One region of the Arthrobacter sp. UYEF20 genome, then DNA from elsewhere that is predicted to be linked to it. Evidence: riboswitches for the same ligand, from Rfam matches in the RefSeq annotation. Region 1 holds a riboswitch; each other region holds the start of a gene.
What was found. A riboswitch is a leader RNA that binds a small molecule or an ion and turns the genes downstream of it on or off. The one in region 1 is predicted to bind thiamine pyrophosphate.
Positions count from the first base shown of each region.

Region 2: linked by a shared signal. The riboswitch ahead of ABIB26_RS17625 (ECF transporter S component) and the one ahead of ABIB26_RS12960 (bifunctional hydroxymethylpyrimidine kinase/phosphomethylpyrimidine kinase) in region 1 are both predicted to bind thiamine pyrophosphate.
Region 3: linked by a shared signal. The riboswitch ahead of thiC (phosphomethylpyrimidine synthase ThiC) and the one ahead of ABIB26_RS12960 (bifunctional hydroxymethylpyrimidine kinase/phosphomethylpyrimidine kinase) in region 1 are both predicted to bind thiamine pyrophosphate.

Region 1 is NZ_JBEPNP010000010.1:110,604-117,563, forward strand. Features, by position in the region: gene proB (glutamate 5-kinase) at 1-659, opposite strand, end outside; gene obgE (GTPase ObgE) at 649-2,238, opposite strand; gene rpmA (50S ribosomal protein L27) at 2,372-2,635, opposite strand; gene rplU (50S ribosomal protein L21) at 2,697-3,005, opposite strand; gene ABIB26_RS12960 (bifunctional hydroxymethylpyrimidine kinase/phosphomethylpyrimidine kinase) at 3,407-5,050, opposite strand; TPP riboswitch at 5,033-5,130, opposite strand; gene ABIB26_RS12965 (Rne/Rng family ribonuclease) at 5,249-6,960, opposite strand, start outside.
Region 2 is NZ_JBEPNP010000017.1:78,878-85,837, forward strand. Features, by position in the region: gene ABIB26_RS17605 (O-succinylhomoserine sulfhydrylase) at 1-728, shown strand, start outside; gene ABIB26_RS17610 (glutamate--cysteine ligase 2) at 780-1,964, opposite strand; gene ABIB26_RS17615 (energy-coupling factor transporter transmembrane component T family protein) at 2,075-2,878, opposite strand; gene ABIB26_RS17620 (ABC transporter ATP-binding protein) at 2,875-4,557, opposite strand; gene ABIB26_RS17625 (ECF transporter S component) at 4,557-5,189, opposite strand; TPP riboswitch at 5,257-5,401, opposite strand; gene ABIB26_RS17630 (DUF4235 domain-containing protein) at 5,586-5,849, shown strand; gene mnhG (monovalent cation/H(+) antiporter subunit G) at 6,191-6,619, opposite strand; gene ABIB26_RS17640 (MrpF/PhaF family protein) at 6,609-6,887, opposite strand; gene ABIB26_RS17645 (Na+/H+ antiporter subunit E) at 6,884-6,960, opposite strand, start outside.
Region 3 is NZ_JBEPNP010000022.1:21,250-28,209, reverse strand. Features, by position in the region: gene ffh (signal recognition particle protein) at 1-1,176, shown strand, start outside; gene ABIB26_RS19600 (alpha/beta fold hydrolase) at 1,281-2,030, shown strand; gene thiC (phosphomethylpyrimidine synthase ThiC) at 2,113-3,912, opposite strand; TPP riboswitch at 3,908-4,015, opposite strand; partial or broken gene ABIB26_RS19590 (amidohydrolase family protein) at 4,044-4,648, shown strand; gene ABIB26_RS19585 (nuclear transport factor 2 family protein) at 4,886-5,641, shown strand; gene ABIB26_RS19580 (hypothetical protein) at 6,053-6,262, opposite strand; gene ABIB26_RS19575 (MoaF-related domain-containing protein) at 6,311-6,646, opposite strand; gene ABIB26_RS19570 (hypothetical protein) at 6,744-6,960, opposite strand, start outside.

The DNA of each region.
Region 1 (6,960 bases):
TGCGAGGGCGGACCATCGTAGAGGGAGTCGACGTCGGAGAGGAGCACCAGCGCGTCGGCGCGCACCAGGTGCGCCACGAGGGCCGCGAGCCGGTCGTTGTCGCCGAACCGGATCTCGTGGGTGGCCACGGTGTCGTTTTCGTTGACCACGGGCACGACGCCGAGGTTCAGGAGCCGGTCCAGGGCCCGGAAGGCGTTGGTGTGCTGGCTGCGGCGCATGAAGTCGTCGGCCGTCAGAAGCACCTGGCTGACCGTGACGCCGTGGGCGCCGAAGGCGTGCGTGTACCGGGCCATCAGGAGGCCCTGGCCCACGCTCGCCGCGGCCTGCTGGGTGGCGAGGTCGCGGGGGCGCTTGTCCAGCCCGAGGGGGGCAAGCCCGGCGGCGATCGCACCGGAGGACACCAGGATGATCTCCGCGCCCTCGTTGCGTTTGTGCGCCAGGGCATCGGCGAGGTCCGTCAGGGCCTCTTCCGAGATGCCGCCCTTGATGCTGGTCAGCGAGGAGGAGCCGACCTTGACCACGATCCGGCAGGCTCCGGACAGTACTGAACGGTCCGGAGCCGGACGGTCGTGGGCCGCACGGTCAGGGGCCGGACGGTCCCGGGCTGCACGGTCCGGGGTGACCGATGAACCGGGCACGATGACGGTTTTACTCGTCATCTGCTGCGCCCAGTCCACTCTCCTTGAGCGGCTTGGCGGCCCGGCGTCCGCTGACGGATTCGGTCCAGATGCCGGCCTTGCGCTCGGCTTCGAGCTCGGCGCGGGCTGCGGACTTGGCCTCGCGGCGTTCTACCTGCTCGTCGCGCTTCTGCCCACGGGTCGGGCGGTCGCCGATATCGGCGAAACGCACGTCGGTGCCGCGCGGGGATGCCAGCAGTTCGGCACCGGCCATCATGGTCGGCTCCCAGTCGAAGACGACGCCGTCGTCCTCGCCGATGACCACCGTGTCGCCCGGCAGGGCGCCCTGCTTGAACAGTTCGTTTTCGATGCCCAGCTTGGCGAGGCGGTCGGCGAGGTAGCCGATCGCTTCCTCGTTGGTGAAGTCGGTCTGCTTGACCCAGCGCACGGGCTTGTCGCCGAGCACGCGGAACAGCGGCTCCAGGTTCTTCTCCTCGCGACGGATCTTGAAGCCGGATTCGTTCACCGCGCGGGGCTTGAGCACAGGGGCATGTACCTTCGGCGGCGCTGCGGCGACGGCGTCGCGGGCGGCCTTGACGATCTCGCCCATGGCGAAGCCGAGCTGGCGGAGTCCTTCGTGGCTCGTGGCGGAGATCTCAAAGACCCTGTAGCCGCGGGCTTCGAGTTCCGGGCGGACAAATTCGGCCATGTCCTTGCCGTCCGGCAGGTCCACCTTGTTCAGGGCGACGAGGCGGGGGCGGTGGTTCAGCGGCACCACTTCGCCGTCGGAGCCGGCAAAGCTCATGTCCACGGCGTACTTCTCAAGCTCCGCTTCGATGATGGCCAGATCGGAAAGCGGATCGCGGTCCGATTCGAGCGTGCCGCAGTCCAGCACGTGCACGAGGGCGGCGCATCGCTCGACGTGGCGCAGGAAGTGGTGGCCGAGGCCCTTGCCTTCGCTGGCGCCCTCGATCAGCCCGGGAACGTCTGCGATGGTGAAGCGCACCTCGCCGGCCTGCACGACGCCGAGGTTCGGGATCAGGGTGGTGAAGGGGTAGTCGGCAATCTTGGGCCGGGCCGCGGACATGGCGGCGATCAGGCTGGATTTGCCGGCGGAGGGGAAGCCCACGAGCGCGATGTCCGCGATGGACTTCAGTTCCAGGACGACGTCGCTGGATTCGCCTTCGATGCCGAGCAGCGCGAAGCCGGGGGCGCGGCGCTTCTGGGAGGAGAGCGAGGCGTTCCCGAGGCCCCCGATGCCGCCGGCGGCCGCGATGTATTCGGTGCCTTCGCCCACGAGGTCGGCGAGCACCTGGCCGTCCTTGGACTTCACCACGGTGCCCTCGGGCACCGGAAGGATCAGGGTTTCGCCGTTCTTGCCGCCGCGCCAGTCGCCCATGCCGGGGCCGCCGTTGGTGGCGTGCCGGTGGGGGGCATGGTGGTAGTCGAGCAGGGTGGTGGTCTGGGGGTCAACGCGCAGGATGACGTCGCCGCCGTTGCCGCCGTTGCCGCCGTCGGGACCGCCGAGGGGCTTGAACTTCTCGCGGTGAACGGAGACACAACCGTGGCCGCCGGTACCGCCGGATACGTGCAGTACTACCCGGTCTACAAAGCTCGCCACGTGGATCTCCTCAGTGCTGTTACCTGCTCAGTGCTGTTTCCTGGACGTCCAAAGACACCAGGATGATTGTAATGCGGTTAAAACACCGGTGGAGCGGACCAAATGGCCCGCCCCACCGATTTAGAACTTGTTGCTACTCTGCAGCTGCAGCGGTCACGATGTTCACAACGCGACGGCCACGACGGGTGCCGAACTGGACTGCACCGGGGGCCAGGGCGAACAGGGTGTCGTCCCCGCCGCGGCCGACGCCGGCGCCCGGGTGGAAGTGGGTGCCGCGCTGGCGGACGATGATCTCGCCTGCGGAAACTACCTGGCCGCCGAAGCGCTTGACGCCGAGGTACTGGGCGTTGGAGTCACGACCGTTGCGAGTGGAACTCGCGCCTTTTTTATGTGCCATCTGAAATGCCTGCCTTCAAAAATTCTGGGGAATCTGCTGGAACCTGAACAGTAACGAAGAGTTACTTGATACCGGTGATCTTGACCTTGGTCAATTCCTGACGGTGGCCCTGGCGCTTCTTGTAACCGGTCTTGTTCTTGAACTTCTGGATGACGATCTTCGGACCACGAAGGTCTTCGAGGATCTCAGCCGTAACCGTTACCTTGGCCAGGTCCGCAGCAGCAGACGTGATCTTGTCACCGTCTACCAGGAGCAGTGCGGGCAACTCAAAGGTGCTGCCGGCTCCACCGGGGACGCGGTTCAGGGTAACGAAGTCTCCAACGGAAACCTTCTCTTGGCGGCCGCCTGCGCGGACAATCGCGTACACCACTGGGGAACTCACTTCTCTCGACGTTTATTACTAGATTTGCGTGCGGAACCTGGTCCAAATTGTTTGGCTGGCTCACGCTGTGCCTCTACGCCGGTGGATTCCCCGGGGGAACCCATGAGCTATCCCGTGGACAATGCCATTCGATATCGAATGACGTGTCCTCAAGGTCATAACCCAAGTGTTGGCGTAAGCACCGAAGATCTAGACTACGCTAATTTTGCCTTCGGCCGCAAATGAGGCTGGTTCCGGAGGGGCCGCACGTGATGGACGCAACTCGATCAAGACTTCATGCAATCAAGACTTCATTCAATCAAGACTTCACTCACTCAAAACAAAGCGGTCCTGCAACGACTCCCGGAACCGTGCCCCACCATCGTACAGGCTGGCCGGGGAGGCCGTGCTCAGGCGTGCAGCCTCGGCGCGTCGAAGAACTCGACCTCGTACCGGGCCGACTGCCGGAAGGCCACCGCCATGGCGTCCCGCTCGCTGGCGGAAGCGCGCCGCGCCGCCTGATCCGTCAGGGCGATGGCCTGCCGCGTCGCCGCGGCAAAGTCCTCGTCGGCGTAGGTCCGCAGCCATTCGGCGTAGGGATGACCTTCCGGGGCGCCGGCCGCCAGGAACTGCGCGTGGAGTGTTGCGCCCACCTCGGCATACAGCCAGAAGCACGGCAGGGCGGCCGCGATCAGGACGCCGTAGCTGCCGGAGACCGTGGCGGCCAGCAGATGGTCCACGTAGGATTTCGTGACCGGGCCCAGCTGCACCTCCACGGCCCGTGTGCTGAGCCAGTTCCGGTGCAGCTCCGATTCGACTTCGAGGCACTGCTGCGCGGAGCGGGCCCAGAAAAGCTGTTCGGCTTCGGAGGGTGCGATGGCCGCCGCCCGGGCCAGCACCCGCGAGTAGCCGTTGAGGTAGAGGGCGTCCTGGGCCAGATAATAGGCGAAGTCCTTCTCGGCCAGCGTGCCGTCGGCCAGGCCCTGGATGAACGCCAGGCCATAGATCGCGTCCAGGTCCGCCGCGGCACTGTTCCCGAGGGCAGCGGTGAACTCCCCCTCGTCCGGAACGCGATGCCCGGTATTCACCTGGCCCGTGCCACCCTGGTCTTCGGTCAGATGCTGCACGTGGTGGAAATGGTGCACTGGACCGTTGCCCGTTCCGACGTCGAGGCGGTCCGAGGTCCGCAGCGCACCCGCTAGCCAGGGCTTGACCTCGCGCAGCGCCGCCTCCCAGTCCCCCACCCGGGCCTGAACCGTGGCCAGCGCCGAGGACAAGGAACATCCGGTGCCGTGGCTGTTGCGGGTGGGCACCCGTCCGCCGGTCACCACCACCGTCTCCTGGCCCAGGAGCCCCGCCGTGTTGACGAGCGCATCGGGGCAGCCGTCGTCGTCGTTGTTGTTGTTGCTGGGGTAATCACCGCCGGCGCTGCGGCCCAGATGTCCGCCCTTCACGAGTACCGTCGTGCCGGTCAGGGCGGCCAGCCGTTTGCCCTGGTCAAGGGCCTCGGCCCAGTCGGCTGCGGCGGGTTCCCGGAGAAGGATGGCCAGTTCGGCGAGGTTGGGTGTGACCAGGTCCGCGAGGGGCAGCAGCGCGTGCAGGGCGGCCTCCGCCGTTTCCCGCAGGAGCCGGTCGCCGCTGGTCGCCACCATCACCGGATCCAGGACCACGACGCCGGGCCGGGCCTGTTCAAGCCAGGCGCGGACGGCAGCGATCACCGTGGCGTCCCCCAGCATGCCGATCTTGACGGCGTCAATGCCGATGTCCTCGCTCAGCGCGTCCAGCTGGGCGGTCAGGAACGACGCCGGCGGAACGTGGACGGCGCTGACGCCGCGGGTGTTCTGGGCTGTGAGGGCGGTGATCGCGGCCATGCCGTAGCCGCCGTGCGCGGCAATGCTTTTCAGGTCGGCCTGGATCCCGGCGCCGCCGGAGGGGTCCGAACCTGCAATAGCCAGCACCCGCGGGATCCGGCGCCCGGCGGGACGCGGCACGGAGGGCAGAAACGATGAAGGCAGAACAAGTGAGGGCAGAACAAGCGAAGCCACGAGAGACATCCCTTCGCCGGTGCTAACCGGACAGGTTCGACGGGTTTGGATCTCAGCCGGCTCCATGCGCGGCACCCCGTGTCAGTCCTCCAGCTTAGCCGTATCGCTTAACGAAGTCGCGGGGGCGGCCCGGGACTCGGCGTATTGCTACGCCGGGTCCCGGACCGCCCCCGCGGTCACGCGGAACTGTCCCGTGCTGCCCGGTGGTTAGAGCTCCGAAGCCGGGACGCCGACGCCGAGGATGATCGGCTCGTTCGCTGCCGGCTTGGCTGCCGGCTTGTCGGCGGTCATGGCCGGGGCCTTGGCCTCGTGGACGGATCCGGCCGCGGCCGAGGTGGTTGCCTCGCGGTGCTCCACAGACGTCTCATTGGCTGCGCCCTGGGCGCGGCTCGCGCTCCTGTTGCGGCGGACGCGGCGGCCACGCGTGGTGCCAGCGTCAGCGTCGGTGTGGATCCGCGCCGGGGCAGGCGCTTTGGACGATGCAGGCGCCAGTGCCGGGGCCTTGGCAGCCTGGGTCCGGTCCACGGCGGGCCGGGCTTCATCGGCTTCGCCCAGGTTGGCGAAGGCCTCGGTCAGCAGGTCCAGGGTGAGGGCCGGAGACGGTGCCTCGTCGGCGTGCTCCACGAACGGCAGGGCCACCTGCTCGCCGCCGAAGGTCAGCACGGCCGCGGGACGTCCGGCTGCCTCCTCTGTCGCGGCCAGCCGCGCGGCTGCCTCGACGGCGGCCTGGCGGGCCCCGGCGTCGCTGGCAGCGGCTGCCTCCCCGTCGTGGAGGTGCGCGGCATGCGCGGCGGCTGCGATGTTCGCCAGGGCGGCACGGGTCGCCTCTGCCTTGGCATGACGCTCGGCCTCGGTGGGCTCCGGATGGACGGCTGAGGGTGCCGATGGGGCGTACTCCGGCATTCCCTGGCCGCCCTTGCCGCGGCGGCGGCTCTTGCGTTCGGTCCGGGGGGCCGGCAGGTTCTCGGTCCGCGGGACATGGTGCTCGGCGGCCACCACGTTGGCGCGGCGGTGCTCCACCGGCTCGTCGTGGGTGACGATGCCGCGGCCGTCGCAGGCTTCACACTGCTCGCCGAAGACTTCCAGCAGCCCGGTGCCCATCCGCTTGCGGGTCATCTGCACCAGACCCAGGGAGGTCACCTCGGCCACCTGGTGCTTGGTACGGTCCCGGCCCAGGCACTCCACCATGCGGCGCAGCACGAGGTCACGGTTCGATTCCAGCACCATGTCGATGAAGTCGATCACGATAATGCCGCCGATATCGCGGAGCCGGAGCTGCCGGACCACTTCCTCGGCCGCTTCCAGGTTGTTCTTGGTGACGGTTTCCTCGAGGTTGCCACCGCTGCCGGTGAACTTGCCGGTGTTGACATCCACCACGGTCATGGCCTCGGTACGGTCGATCACGAGGGAACCACCGGAAGGCAGGAACACCTTGCGGTCCAGCGCCTTGTGGATCTGCTCGTCGATCCGCCAGGCCGAGAAGATGTCCGCGTCCTTGGTCCACTTCTCGAGCCGGCCCACCAGGTCCGGAGCCACGTAGGTGACGTAGGCCTCGATGGTGTCCCAGGCTTCCTCGCCGGAGACGATCAGCTTCGAGAAGTCCTCGTTGAATACGTCACGGACCACCTTGATGGTCAGGTCCGGTTCGCCGTAAAGCACCTCGGGGGCGAGCACCTTGGTCGACGTCGACTGGCTCTCGATCCCTTCCCACTGCGCGCGCAGCCGGTTGATATCGTGCGTCAGTTCTTCTTCGGACGCACCCTCGGCCGCGGTCCGGACAATGACGCCGGCATTTTCCGGCAGGCGGTCCTTGAGGATCCGCTTGAGGCGGTTGCGTTCGACGTCGGGCAGCTTGCGGGAGATGCCCGTCATGGAACCGCCGGGAACGTACACAAGGTAGCGGCCGGGCAGCGAGATCT
Region 2 (6,960 bases), on a different contig from region 1:
CGAACCCGATGCAGGAGATTGTGGACATCGCCGCCGTGAGCGGGCTGGCCCACGCCGCCGGCGCGACCGTCGTCGTCGACAACGTCTTTGCCACCCCCCTGCTGCAGCGCTGCGGGGACCTCGGCGCGGACGTGGTGGTCTACTCCGGCACCAAGCACATCGACGGCCAGGGCAGGGTGCTCGGCGGCGCGATCCTGGGCACCAAGGCGTTCATTGACGGCCCGGTCAAGCAGCTTATGCGGCACACCGGACCGGCGCTCTCCGCCTTCAACGCGTGGGTCCTGACCAAGGGCCTGGAGACCATGGCCCTGAGGGTGAACCATTCCTCGGCGTCCGCCCTGCGGCTGGCGGAGTGGCTCGAGGGGCAGCCCGCGGTCAGCTGGATCAAGTACCCGCTCCTGCCGTCCCATCCCCAGTACGAGCTCGCGGCCCAGCAGATGAAGGCCGGCGGCACTGTGCTGACGTTTGAGCTTTCCCCGTCCCCCGGGCGCTCCGCGAAGGAAGCCGCGTTCGCACTGCTGGACGCGCTGCGGATCATCGACATCTCCAACAACCTGGGCGATTCTAAGTCCCTCATCACGCACCCCGCCACGACGACGCACCGCGCCATGGGCCCGGACGGCCGCGCGGCGATCGGGCTCAGCGACGGCGTGGTGCGGCTCTCCTTGGGCCTGGAAGACGTCGAGGACCTGATCCGCGATCTCGGGCAGGCGCTCAAACAGGTCTGACCGGGGATTCTTCCTTCCGCGGGACGGCATCCCGCGGCAGCGTCTCTTCAGTCAGGCCCGGCGCACCCGCCCCAGGGCCGACGGCTGGTGCGCGGGATCCCGGGACGCCGAGCCCAGCATGGTCACCTTGACGGCCCGGTCGACGACGGCGGCGAGCCCGCCTTCCCGGAACGGCCGGCGCTGCAGCTGCGAACCGGTTCCCTCGGCGAGGATCCGTGCGATGCCCTCGTGGACCAGTTCCAGCTCCGCCTGCTCCGCCAGGACCGGGGCCAGATAGTCCACGAGGGCGTGGACCACATCCGCCGCCGGCGCGGGCGTAAAGGTCCCGAAGTCCAGCAGCTGGCCGCGGAGCCCGCCATTACTGGCCTGCCAGGCGGCCATCCGCAGCAGCAGCGTCGGCACCGGGGCTGGTTCAACGCCGTCGTTCCACTCCCGGCAGGCCGATTCGACCAGGGCACGCACCAACACGGCGATCAGCGCCGCGTCGTCGGCCCGCAGGCAGACGTCGGCGACCCGGACCTCCACGGTGGGATGGTGCCTGCACAGCCGGGCGTCGAAATAGATCATCCCCTCGTCCAGCAGCACACCGCTTTCCACCAGCCGGGTCACCACCCGCCGGTAGACCGGCAGGCTGCCGAAGATCATCGTGGGACCCGAGCCCGGCCAGCGGTTCCACGCCTGGGTGCGGTAGCTTTCAAACCCTGTCTCCGCGCCGTTCCAGTACGGGGAATTTGCGCTGAGGGCTATCAGCACGGCCAGCTTGTCCCGGATCCGGTCCATCACCGCCACGCCTTCCTCGGGGGATTCCACCAACGTGTGGACGTGGAACCCGCAGGTGAGCTGGTTCCGGACGATCAGCCCGAAGCGTTCCTGCATGCTCACATACCGCGGCGACGGCGTTGTGTGCGTCGCGGATCCCCTCGGCGACGTGGCCAGGGCTGCGATGCGGCCGCCGTGTGCCCGTGCGGCCCGGTCCGCGAGCGCACGGCCCTGCCTGAGCTGCTGGAGCAATTGGGGGTAGCCCAGACACGGCTGCGTCTGGGTTTCGATCTGCTCCAGCTTGAGCTCGAGGCTGAACCCGGCGTCTTCGTGGACCGGCCCCTGCGCCGGGACCACCCGGCCGGCGTCGTGCTTCTGCGGGACCAGGCTGGGCAGCATGACGTCGGCCAGGGCGAGCGGCATCCCCGTTTCGGGGTCCACTATCAGCAGTTCTTCCTCCACGCCGAAGGTGCGCATAAATCTATTGTGCGTCAGGACCCGCGGAAGCGCGCTACCCCAACGCGGGGTCACTCCGCGCGCGGCGACAGGTTCCGGGGCAGGGCGCGCACCGCTGCGTTGCGGGCTTCCTATTGCCGGGTGAGGAACACGAGATTCCAGGTCCCGGCGGCCAGCGCCGCGGCGACGGCGGCAGCGGCAATGCCGAGCCCGCCCAGCAGGACCCAGGCGTCGAGGCTGCTGAAGGTGGAGGGCCGCGCCCAGGTGCGCTGGGCGCCGCCGAAGCCGCGGGCCTCCATGGTGACGGCCAGGCGGGAGGCGCGCCGGATGGCCTGCACGAGGAGCCCGAAGCTCTGCCCCAGCGTGGACCGGAGCCGCTGGTACGGGTTGCCGCGCGAGCCCACGCCGCGGGCCCGCCGCGCCATGCCGATGGTCTGCCACTCTTCGGCCATGAGCCCCACGAGCCGCATCGCGGCCAAGGTGCCCAGGACGAATCGGTGCGGCAGTTTCGCGTTCTGGGCCAGCGCGTCGGCAAGGTCCGTGGGGTCCGTGCAGCTCATCAGCAGCACCGCCGGCAGCGCGATGGCGAGTCCGCGGAGCAGGAAGCCCAGCCCCAGTTCAAGGGAACCGTCGCTTACGGACCAGATGCCGGCGTCGAGCAGTATTCTTCCGCTATCCGGCGCCAGGATGGCCGTACTCCAGCCGCCCAGCGCCGCGGCCAGGATCAACGGCCAGCCGCGCTGCCAGAGCAGCGCGAGGCTCAGCCCGGCCAACGGAAACAGCGCCACTTCGAAGGCCAGCGCCACCGACGCTGAAACCCAGTCGATGGACAGCGCCAGCACGAGGGTGATCAGCACGACGGCGGTGAACTTGGCCAGCGGGTTGGCGCGGGTCAGCAGGGCCTGGTTGCCGCGCAGGCTCAGGACGTCCCTCACTGCGCCTGCACCGGACCCGGTACGCGATCGCCCGGTACGCGACTGCCCGGCTCGCGATCGCCCGGTTCCCGGTGCTCCGGGGCGCGGAGGCTGAGCTGGGTGCCGCCCAGGACCGCGGTGAATTCCGCGTCGTGGGTTACCGACACGACGGCGGTGCCGGCGTCGAGGAGTTCGGAGAGGAGGGAGGCGAGCTCGGCCCAGGTGTTGGCATCCTGGCCGAAGGTGGGCTCGTCCAGGACGAGCACCTGCGGATGGGCCGCGAGCACGGTGGCAACCGAGAGCCGCCGCTTTTCGCCGCCGGAGAGTGTGTAGGGGTTCGCGTCCACCAGTTCGGTCAGCCGGAGCCGCTCCAGCAGTTCGTCCACCCGTTCTTCGCCCCGGCCCAGGTGCCGGGGACCGAACATCAACTCGTCGAGCACCCGGCCGGTGACGAACTGGTGTTCGGGTTCCTGGAAGACGGTACCGATCCGGGCAATCAGCTGTTGAGCCTTCCACTGGTACGGATCGGTCCCGGCGCCGGCGCTCAGCTCCGGCGTGGCGGAGACCGCGCCGGACACCGGCGCCAGCAGGCCGGCCAGGGTCAGGGCGAACGTCGACTTGCCGGAGCCGTTGGGGCCGGTGATGGTCAGCGCCTCGCCGGCCCGGATCCGGGCTGTGAGGCCGGACTGCACCGGTACCGGGGCGATGGCCCTGAAGCCCCTGCGCAGACCGGATCGGCGGGGGTGTTCGCGGGAGACCGCCAGGTTGTCGGCCGCCATCAGGAGGGTCCCGGCGTCGGGCTGTCCGGGCAGGGATGCTTTTGCGGAGCCAGCGACCGGCAAGCCCGCGGCAGACGCTGCCCGCACCCGGGTCGGCGGCACGTAACCGGGCACCCAGACGCCCGCGGCGGTGAGCATGTCCCGCGCCTGCACCAGGACCTGGTCCGGCGGGCCGTCGATCAACACGGCCGTATCCGTGGCGGATCCCGGCTGCAGGACCACGATCCGGTCCACAAGGTCCTTCCAGACGGCCACCCGGTGCTCCACCACCACGAGCGTGGCGCCGGTCTTGTCCAGGCAGCGGCCCACGGCGTCGCGGACTTCCAGGACGCCGGCGGGGTCCAGGTTGGCGGTGGGTTCGTCGAGCAGGAGCAGCCCGGGCCGCATCGCCAGGATGCCGGCGAGCGCCAGCCGCTGCTTCTGGCCGCCGGAGAGGGCCGAGGTCGGGTGGTCCAGCGGCAGCCGGCCCAGCCCGACGTCGTCGAGCGCTTCCCGCACCCGCGCCCAGATCTCCGCCGGGGGCACGGACAGGTTTTCCGCCCCGAAGGCGACGTCGTCACCGAGACGGGAGAGCACCACCTGCGTCTCCGGGTCCTGCTGCACCAGCCCCGCCCGGCCGCGCCGGGCCCGCGGCGGGGCGCCGTCGATCAGCAGGCTGCCGGTCTCGTCGGAATCCTCTGCCGTGTTGTCGCCGAGGGCGTCGGCTGCGTTGTCGCCGAGGACCCCGGCCAGGGCGTGGAGCAGCGTCGATTTGCCGGCGCCGGAAGGCCCGAGCAGCAGCACCCGCTCCCCGGGCCTGATGTCCAGGTCCAGCCCGTTGACTGCGGGCCGCGGCCGGCCGGCGTGCCGCCAGCCCCAGCCGCGGGCCGTGACCGCGGCCGGGCGGACGCCGTCGGAAGATGTCGGGCAGTGTGCCGGCATCAGGAGAACACAGGCTCCGTGGCGGCCTTGCGCGAGGCGAACGAGCTCAGCACCCCGGTCTTGGCGAGACCCCGGGTGGCGAGCCAGGACAGGGCGCCGGCGATAATGGCGCCGGAGACGGACATGAAGATGATGTACGCGAGCTTGTCCCCGGCGGCATAGGCGATGTTCCAGCCCCATGGCGCGAAGGAGTCATTCAGGGCGCCGAACAGCCCGGCACCGGCACCGGCCAGCAGGGAAACCGGCAGGTTGAACTTCTTGTAGACGAACGCTGCGAACACGAGCTCGGCTCCGAGGCCCTGGAGCACGCCGGAGATCAGGACAGTGGTGCCGTATTGCGAGCCCATGATCAGCTCACCGGTGGCGGCCACCGTTTCGCAGAACAGTGCCGCCCCGGGCTTGCGGATGATGAGCATGCCCAGCACGGCGGGAATCATCCAGCCGCCGGCGTAGAGCCCGGTCAGCGGCGGGTAGAACGCGTTGACGGGTGCGGAAATGAGGTTGGCGCCCTGGGACCAGGCCCAGAAAATGACGCCGCCGGCCACCGCGATCAACGCGGCCACCACGATGTCCACCACACGCCAGTTGTAGCTGCGCCGGGTGAGGATCTGCTTCGCAGAAATGTCAGTCATGTCGTCCTCCTGAGGAACAGGAGGGGAGAGTGCGCCGGCCGGCCACGGCTTCCGCCGCCCTGCCGGGCACTCTGAGAACTCGACTCCCTTTCGCCGGTACTAACCGGATCAGGTTCGAGGGTCTGCGGCTGTCCGCACTCTCAGCGCCCACCGGTGGTTTTCCCTGGATTCCTCCAGCGATGCCCGACGGCGGCGCTCCCCTGTCGTATATAAAATCGCCCTTGTGGGCACTGTCCAGTTTACACCCGGCGGGACCGGCTTCCCGTGCCCAGCAGTCACATTCCGGGCCGGAGGGACCGGCGCCGCACGGCGCGGCCTGCGCGGCCGGGTCCCTCCGTCAGGGCCGGGACGCTAGGCTGGGGGAAGCCCTGTTCCCTCCCGCAAGGAGTCCGAAGAATGAACATCGTCATCAAACTGCTCGGCACCGGCATCAGCCTGCTCGCCGGGTTCGTCGGCACAAAGCTCGTCGACACCGTCTGGGAAAAGTCCACCGGCAACAAGCCGCCCAAGGGCCACGACGACGACATCCCCACCACGCTGCGCTCGGCCCTGACCTTCGCGCTGATCTCGGCCGCGGTCAGCGCCATCATCCAGGTCCTCGCCAACCGCGGCACCCAGCGCGCCATCACCCGTTTCGCCAAAACCCAGGACATCGTCTAGCGGTCATTTTCGTTAATTTTCGGGGGTTTGGAGGGCCAGGACCTCTTCGGGTCGGGAGGACATGCCCATCCGTCGCGCCCGGGTCCGGTCATAATCGGAATATGCCCATCCGCGGGTCCCGGCGCGGGGCATGATCCGTATCCCGGGGGCAAGTGCGGGTGGCTCCGCTGCGGGGATCGGCTACTCTCCGGGAGGACATGCCCATTCCTCGCGCCCGGGTCCGGACAGAATCGGAATATGTCCATCCGCCGACCCCGGCGCTGGGCATGTCCTTAAGCCCGGCCACCCCGCCGCCCGGACCTGAACCCGGGCGAACTAACGAAAATGCTTACTAGCACCGGTCACCGGCGGCCCCGACCGCCGCCGTCGTCAGCGGCCCCGCCGTCGTCCGAGAAACCGCTCTTGCCCGCGGCCTGCTGCACCACGGCCTCCAGCTCATCGGCACTGAGCAGCTCCGGATGGAGGTGCTTGGTGCGGTAACCGGCCCGGCCCACCATGTGGGCGGACACCGGCACGGTGAGCAGCTGGAAGATCCAGGCCACCACGAGCACCGGCCACACCCACCACGTGCGCATCTGCAGGCCCACCGCGCAGAGCAGCAGGAACAGCCCGAGCACCTGCGGCTTCGTGGCGGCGTGCATTCTGCTCATCAGATCGGGGAAGCGCAGCAGGCCCACGGCCGCGCCGAGAGACATCAGCGCGCCGACCACCATGAACACGGCAGAGACGGCGTCGATCACGGTATCGCCGGAGAACGTCTCAGGATTCACGGGCGTGCTCCCGCCGGTCGGCGACGAACCGGGCCACGGTCACCGAGCCGACGAACCCGATGATGGACACGGCGACCAGCAGCATGAGGTTGTTGAGGTGCCGGTTCACGGCCATGTCGATGCACAGCGCCGCCCCGAAGATGGCCAGCAGCACGTCGGCGGCGAGCACCCGGTCCAGCAGCGAAGGGCCCCTCGCGATCCGGATGATCGCCCCCGCGGCGGCCAGGGACAGCACCACCGAGGTTATGGTCAGGACGAGCTGCATCATGCGCTCACCTCCTGGTTGAGAGCGGACAGTTCGTCCTTGGTGCCCATGATCCGGATCAGCCCGGCCTCGGCGT
Region 3 (6,960 bases), on a different contig from region 1:
CAGCGCCCCAACGCCGTCAACCAGCTCCAGATCGTCGGCCAGCGCGCCGGCGTGCCCGTGTTCGCCCCGCACCCGGGCGCCACCTCCACCGAGCTCGATCACCCCGCCGGTGACCCGGTCGCCGTCGCCCGCGCCGGCGTCGAGGAAGCCCGCCGCACCCTGCACGACGTCGTGATCGTGGACACCGCCGGCCGGACCGGCGTCGACGCGGACATGATGGAACAGGCACGCCAGATCCGCCGGGCCATCGTCCCGAACGAAGTCCTGTTCGTGATCGACTCGATGATCGGCCAGGACGCCGTCAACACGGCCTTGGCCTTCGACGAAGGCGTCAACTTCACCGGCATCGTGCTCTCCAAGCTCGACGGCGACGCCCGCGGCGGTGCCGCGCTCTCCGTCGCGTCCGTGACCGGCAAGCCCGTCATGTTCGCGTCCACCGGCGAAGGCCTGGACGACTTCGAGCTCTTCCACCCGGACCGGATGGCCTCGCGGATCCTCGACCTCGGTGACGTGCTCACCCTGATCGAGCAGGCCGAGCAGAACTGGGACAAGGACGAGGCCGCCCGGATGGCGAAGAAGTTCGCCGACCAGGAAGATTTCACCCTTGACGACTTCCTCTCCCAGATGCAGCAGATCCGCAACATGGGCTCCATGAAGAAAATGCTCATGATGATGCCCGGCGCGCAGAACATCCGGCAGCAGCTGGAGCAGTTCGATGAACGGGAAATCGACCGCGTCGAGGCGATCGTCCGCTCCATGACCCCGCACGAGCGGGTTGCGCCGAAGATCATCAACGGCTCCCGCCGCGCCCGTATTGCCCGTGGTTCCGGTGTGCATGTCTCCGAGGTGAACGGCCTGCTGGAACGCTTTGCCCAGGCGCAGAAGATGATGAAGAAGATGGCTGCAGGCGGCGGCATGCCTGGAATGCCCGGCATGCCGGGCATGGGCGGCGGAGGAGGTGCCCGCAAGAGTGCCAAGAACGCGCCCAAGAAGAAGGCCCGCTCCGGGAACCCGGCCAAGGCAGCACAGGAACTCAAGGACGCCGAGGCCCGGCGTGCCGCGGGACCGAAGCCGCTGCCCACCGGGGCATCCTTCGGCGGCCAAGGTGAGGATTTCGATCCCTCCCAGCTGAACCTGCCCAAGGGCTTCGATAAGTTCCTCGGCGGCAGCAAGTAGCGGCACTAAAGTAACGGCATTAGGGTAACGGAGCCGGCGAACCAGGCGCCGTGCCCGCTATGTCGCCGGGGCTGATTGCCGGGCCGGTGCCATAGGGTTGGATCATGTTCAAGCAGCGCGTAGTTTTCGTCCACGGGGCGGGCAGCTTCGGCGCCGCGGCGTGGCCGAAACAGCACGGGATGGCGCTGGACTACGACGCGCTGTTCCTGCGCCGGCACGGCTTCGACGCCGTCGCGGAACCGCTTGAAACGGACTTCGCCGCGGATGCCGCGATCGTGCTGCGTGCCCTGGCCGACGACGGCCGCGGCGAGTCGGGCGGCCACGTCGTGGCGCATTCGCAGGGCGCCATAGCGGCGATGATGGCCGCCGTCGAGCGCCCCGACCTGGTGCAGTCCCTGGCCCTGGTTGAACCGGCCTGCCTCTCGCTGACGGCGGAACTGCCCGCGACGGCGGCGTACCGGGCCCTGATGCAGCCGCTCTTCGATGTGCGGCACCACCTCAGCGATGACGATTTCCGGCGCGAGTTCATCCGCCGGGCGTTCGCCGCCCACAGCCCCGGCGCCGGAACGGCCGAAGTCCCGGGGCCCGAAGAGCAGCGTGAAGCCCGCAGGCTGCGGCTGCAGGCACCGCCCTGGGAAGCCCCGCTGCAGATCGTCCCGGGCGTACCCACCCTGGTCCTGACCGGTGGCTGGGAGCCGCTCTACGAGGAAATCGCCGGCTACCTGCGCGAGACCGGCGCCCTGCACCGCATTGCGGCGGGCGGGCACCGGCCCCAGGATTCAGCTGAGGGTGACCGGGTCATCCGGGCGTTCATCGCCGACGTCGGCCGGAGCCAGCACGCCCACGCCTCCTAAGTGGCTGGCCCAACTGGGTCGCAGTTAATGTCGTTATGGGCGCCCAAAACGACGTTAACTGCGACCTAGTTGGGCGGGTCCGCTAGGCCTGGGCCGGAAGCTGCGGCTCCGGCAGGTAGACCTTGCCGCCCGAGGCGAGGAACTCGTTGCTCTTCGCACGCATTCCCGCCGCCATGTCGGCGAGTGCGGCCTGCGAGTCCGCGGAGCCGTATTCGTCCCGGATGTCCTGGCTGATGCGCATGGAGCAGAACTTGGGCCCGCACATCGAGCAGAAGTGGGCCGTCTTGGCCGGCTCCGCGGGGAGCGTCTCATCGTGGAAGGCCTCGGCCGTGACCGGGTCCAGCGACAGCGCGAACTGGTCCCGCCAGCGGAATTCGAAGCGGGCCTTGGACAGGGCATCGTCGCGTTCGTGCGCACCGGGGTGGCCCTTGGCGAGGTCGGCGGCATGGGCGGCGATCTTGTAGGTGATCACGCCGGTCTTCACATCGTCCTTGTTGGGCAGTCCGAGGTGTTCCTTGGGCGTGACATAGCAGAGCATCGCGGTGCCGTAGCGGGCAATCTCCGTGGCGCCGATCGCCGAGGTGATGTGGTCATAGCCGGGCGCAATATCCGTGACCAGCGGCCCCAGCGTGTAGAACGGGGCGCCGTCGCACAGCTCCTGCTGGCGTTCCACATTTTCACGGACCAGGTGGAAGGGGATGTGCCCCGGGCCTTCGACCATGACCTGCACGTCGTATGTCCACGCCCGCTTGGTAAGTTCGGCCAGGGTGTCCAGTTCGGCGAACTGGGCGGCGTCGTTGGCGTCCGCCGTCGACCCTGGCCGCAGACCGTCACCGAGGGAGAACGCGACGTCGTACTTGGCGAAAATTTCGCACAGCTCGTCAAAGTGCGTATACAGGAAGTTTTCCTCGTGGTGGGCCAGGCACCAGCCTGCCATGATCGCTCCGCCGCGGGACACGATCCCGGTGACCCGGTTGGCGGTCAACGGCACATAGCGCAGCAGCACACCTGCGTGGACGGTCATGTAGTCCACGCCTTGCTCACATTGCTCGATCACCGTGTCCCGGTAGATCTCCCAGGTCAGGTCATTGGCCTCGCCGTTGACCTTCTCCAGCGCCTGGTAGATCGGCACCGTCCCGATCGGGACGGGGGAGTTGCGGATGATCCATTCACGGGTGGTGTGGATGTCATCCCCGGTGGAAAGGTCCATCACCGTGTCCGCGCCCCACTGGGCGGCCCACTGCAGCTTGTCCACTTCCTCGGCGATGGAGCTGGTGACCGCCGAGTTGCCGATGTTGGCGTTGATCTTCACGAGGAAGGCCTTGCCGATGATCATGGGCTCGGATTCGGGGTGGTTGATGCTGTTGGGAATGATGGCGCGGCCGGCCGCCACCTCGCTGCGGACCAGCTCCACGTCGCAGTTCTCCCGAGCGGCCACGAACCGCATCTCCGGAGTGATGACGCCCTGGCGGGCGTAGTGCATCTGGGTGACCGTCTTGCCGTCGACGGCGCGGCGGGGCACCGGCTGTGCACCCTTCCATTCAGCCGACGCGGCGCCCCTGCGCACCGCCGACTTACCGTCGTCGAGCAGGTTCCGTTCCCGGCCGCCGTAGGGCTCGGTATCGCCCCGGGATTCTATCCATTCGGACCGGAACGGCTCCAAGCCGACCACTGGATCGCTTCCGGGGCCGGCCGTCCGGTATATCGTGAACGGCGGATTCTTCACCCCGCCGGGGGAATCCTCCAGGGCAATTTCGGTCACCGGAACGCGGATGCCGTGTTCCTCGTCCGTGGTGAAAGCCAAAGAATGGGACTTCAGTGACTGTGTTTCCTGGGAAGTCTCATTTTGGGCAGGGATCAACTGTGTTTCTTGCGTATTCACGGGAATACTCACTTCCTTCGCCGGCATTACCCGGACAGGTTCAACGGTCGCAGGCTGCATCAGCCCGATCTCAGCCCCTGCAAGGGCACCCGTGTGGTCGTAGACGAAGCTACCACACGGGTGGGCCGGGACTGGACGGGTGGGTCATCCCCGGGCTGGTCGACGCGCACTGCCACATCGGTCTCGGCCCCGGCGGGGTTGTGGCGGAACAGGTGGCGGAGGCGCAGGCCATCACCGACCGAGACGCCGGCACCCTGCTGGTGCGCGATGCCGGCGCCGTGCACGACACCCGCTGGCTGCAGCGGCGTGCCGACGTGCCACACATCATCCGGTCCGGCCGGCACATCGCGAGAACCCGGCGCTACCTGCACGGCTTCGCCGTCGAAGTGGAGCCGGAGGGTCTGGTGGAGGCCGTACGCAAGCAGGCCCGCGCCGGCGACGGCTGGGTCAAGGTCGTGGGGGACTGGATTGACCGCGACGCCGGCGACCTCGCCCCGGGAGCTCAAGGACGCCGTGCAGGCCGCCCATGATGAAGGCGCCCGGGTCACGGCGCACTGCTTCGCCGAGGACACGCTGGATGACATGCTCGACGCCGGGATCGACTGCATCGAAAACGGCACCGGCCTGCCCCCCGCGGCACCTGCCTCGTTTCGTCGAACAAGGCGTGCCGATCGTCCCCACCCTCATCAACATCGCGACGTTCCCGGCCCTCGCGGCGCCGGCGGACACAAAGTTTGCGGGGAGACCCTGCCGCTGTGCCGGCTGCGCTACGCCGGATACGCCAACGCCTGGGGCTTCGCGATCTACCGCGCCAGTCACGGACGACTACCAGGACAACTACCTGCCCATAGGGCTGGCCGGCGGCACCGCCGAAGAAGCCCTCGACACCGCCTGCGGCCTCTACCCCAACGACCCCGCCGCCTGGACCTGAACCCCCGACGAATTAACGAAAATGAGGACTAGGAGCACTCCCATGACCAGCAAGGCCATCGTCATCGCGGCAACCACCGCGCTCTTCATCAACAGGGACCTTACGGCGATCGACACCTACTTCGATCCCAGCTACGTACAGCACTCCACCCTGGTTGCCGGCGGCATCGAGGGGCTGCGGGCACTCGCATCGAATCTGCCGACGGACTTCGCCTACACCCCTGTACGGGCATACGCGGAAGGTGACCTCGTTGTCACCCAGGGTCTCTACGCCGGCTTCGGGCCCGCGGAATTGGTCGGCTTCGACGTGTGGCGTGTCGAGAACGACCGCATCGTGGAGCACTGGGACTCTCTCGTCCCCGTCGCCGAGGAAACCGTCAGCGGCCGCACCCAGACCGATGGCCCGGTGGCCGCCACCGACCTCGACAAGACCGCGCAGAACAAGGCCCTCGTCCTCGACTGGGTCGAGAAGGTCCTCGTTGGCGCCGACTACAGCCTGTTGACCGACTATGTCACGACCGGGCTCTACGCCCAGCACAATGTCGAGGCGGCCGACAATCTTGACGGATTCGGGGCGGCGGCAGCCGCCTGGGGCGCGGACGGCAAGCTCCTGGCCTACAAAGCGGTGCACCAGGTCGTCGCCGAGGGAGACTTCGTCTTCACCCGCGCCGAAGGTGAATTCGGCGTCCCGGTCATCTACAACGACCTGTGGCGCATCGAGAACGGCAAGATCGTCGAACACTGGGACGCCATCGCCCCGGTTCCGGCCGAACTTCCACACACCAACGGCATCTTCTAGGACACGCCGGAGGGCGGCGCAAGACCGGCCGCCCCCGCTCGTCGAACCTGCATCACCCTTACTTCAGCAATTCGATGGGACCTGTCCGCGAACGACTGTTCGTGAGACTAGCCCGGGCAGTCGGCGGGGCGCTCCTGCCCGGTTGCTTGCCGCCGGACCGCCTGCCTGCCGTGGCGAACCCCGGATTCCCGCGGGCGGTTTGCGCGTGGCGCCGAAGCAACTGGGGAGGAACGTCACGGCAGGGGTGCGTGGGGCGTTTCCGGTGGCCGGCGCCGGGCTACTTCCCGGGAGGACCGCCTAGTCCTCGCGCCCGGGACCGGGCAGGACCGGAATATGTCGCCCGCCGACCCCGGCGCGCGGCATGCCCTTGAGTCCGGCCACCCCGCTGCCTGGACCTGAACCCCCGGCGAACTAACGAAAATGCCTACTAGCCGGAAGAAGCGTCATTTTCAGGGCGATCCGGTCCGCGTCCGCCGTCGTCGTGACCGGCCGCAGACCCTCGTCGACCTCGGCCCGGCTCACCCAGGTCCGCAGCGCCTCGGAGCTCACCCCGAGCTGCTCTCCGATCCGGCGGTACGCGCCGGTCCTGGTCGCAGGGTCTTTCCTTGCATCAATGGCCATCCGCGTTGCGCGCTCACGCAGTTCGGCAACGCGCGGCCTGTGGACGGCTCAGTGATCATGGACCGGGATGATTCGCCCCTTAAGGTTCCAGAAGCTGCGGGAGGCCAGGTCGGTGATGTTGGTGTAAGCGGTCAGGTTTTCGTAGTCCTGGACGTGGGTGACGGTGTTGCCGGTGTCTTCCTCGACCCAGGTGACCAAATACAGGTCGGGGCGGAGTTGCGTGCGGGTGATATCGAATTTATTGAGTGTCCCGGCCGGGTAGCTGGCGTCGGCGACGACGGTGACTTCGAGTTTGTCCTCGGCAACGAAATTCAGTTCGTATTTGGCGTTGTCGCCGAAATCGAAAACGAACTTTCGCCCGGTTATCTGAGTCTTCTCTGTCATGGCCCAGCCTTCTGTGGATAAATGGGTGGAAGCGGTGTGGAGCCGAATGACCACTGCGCCCGGTCCCGGCTTCGGCTTCCGCGTGATGGGCGCGGGTCTACGCCCAGATGTACTCTTCGGCGATGGCTCCGTCACGCCACTTCGCGACCGTCACCATGCGGCTTCCATCCTCGAACTCGCCGATGACACAGGTCCACTCACCGGATCCGAACGCGATCGGGTGGGAGGTGATCGTGGGCGGCGTGCCCCCGGCGGAATCGACGTAAGCCTTCATCGCGTCAATGTGCTGCCCGACCCCACGCGTGGGGTCCTGG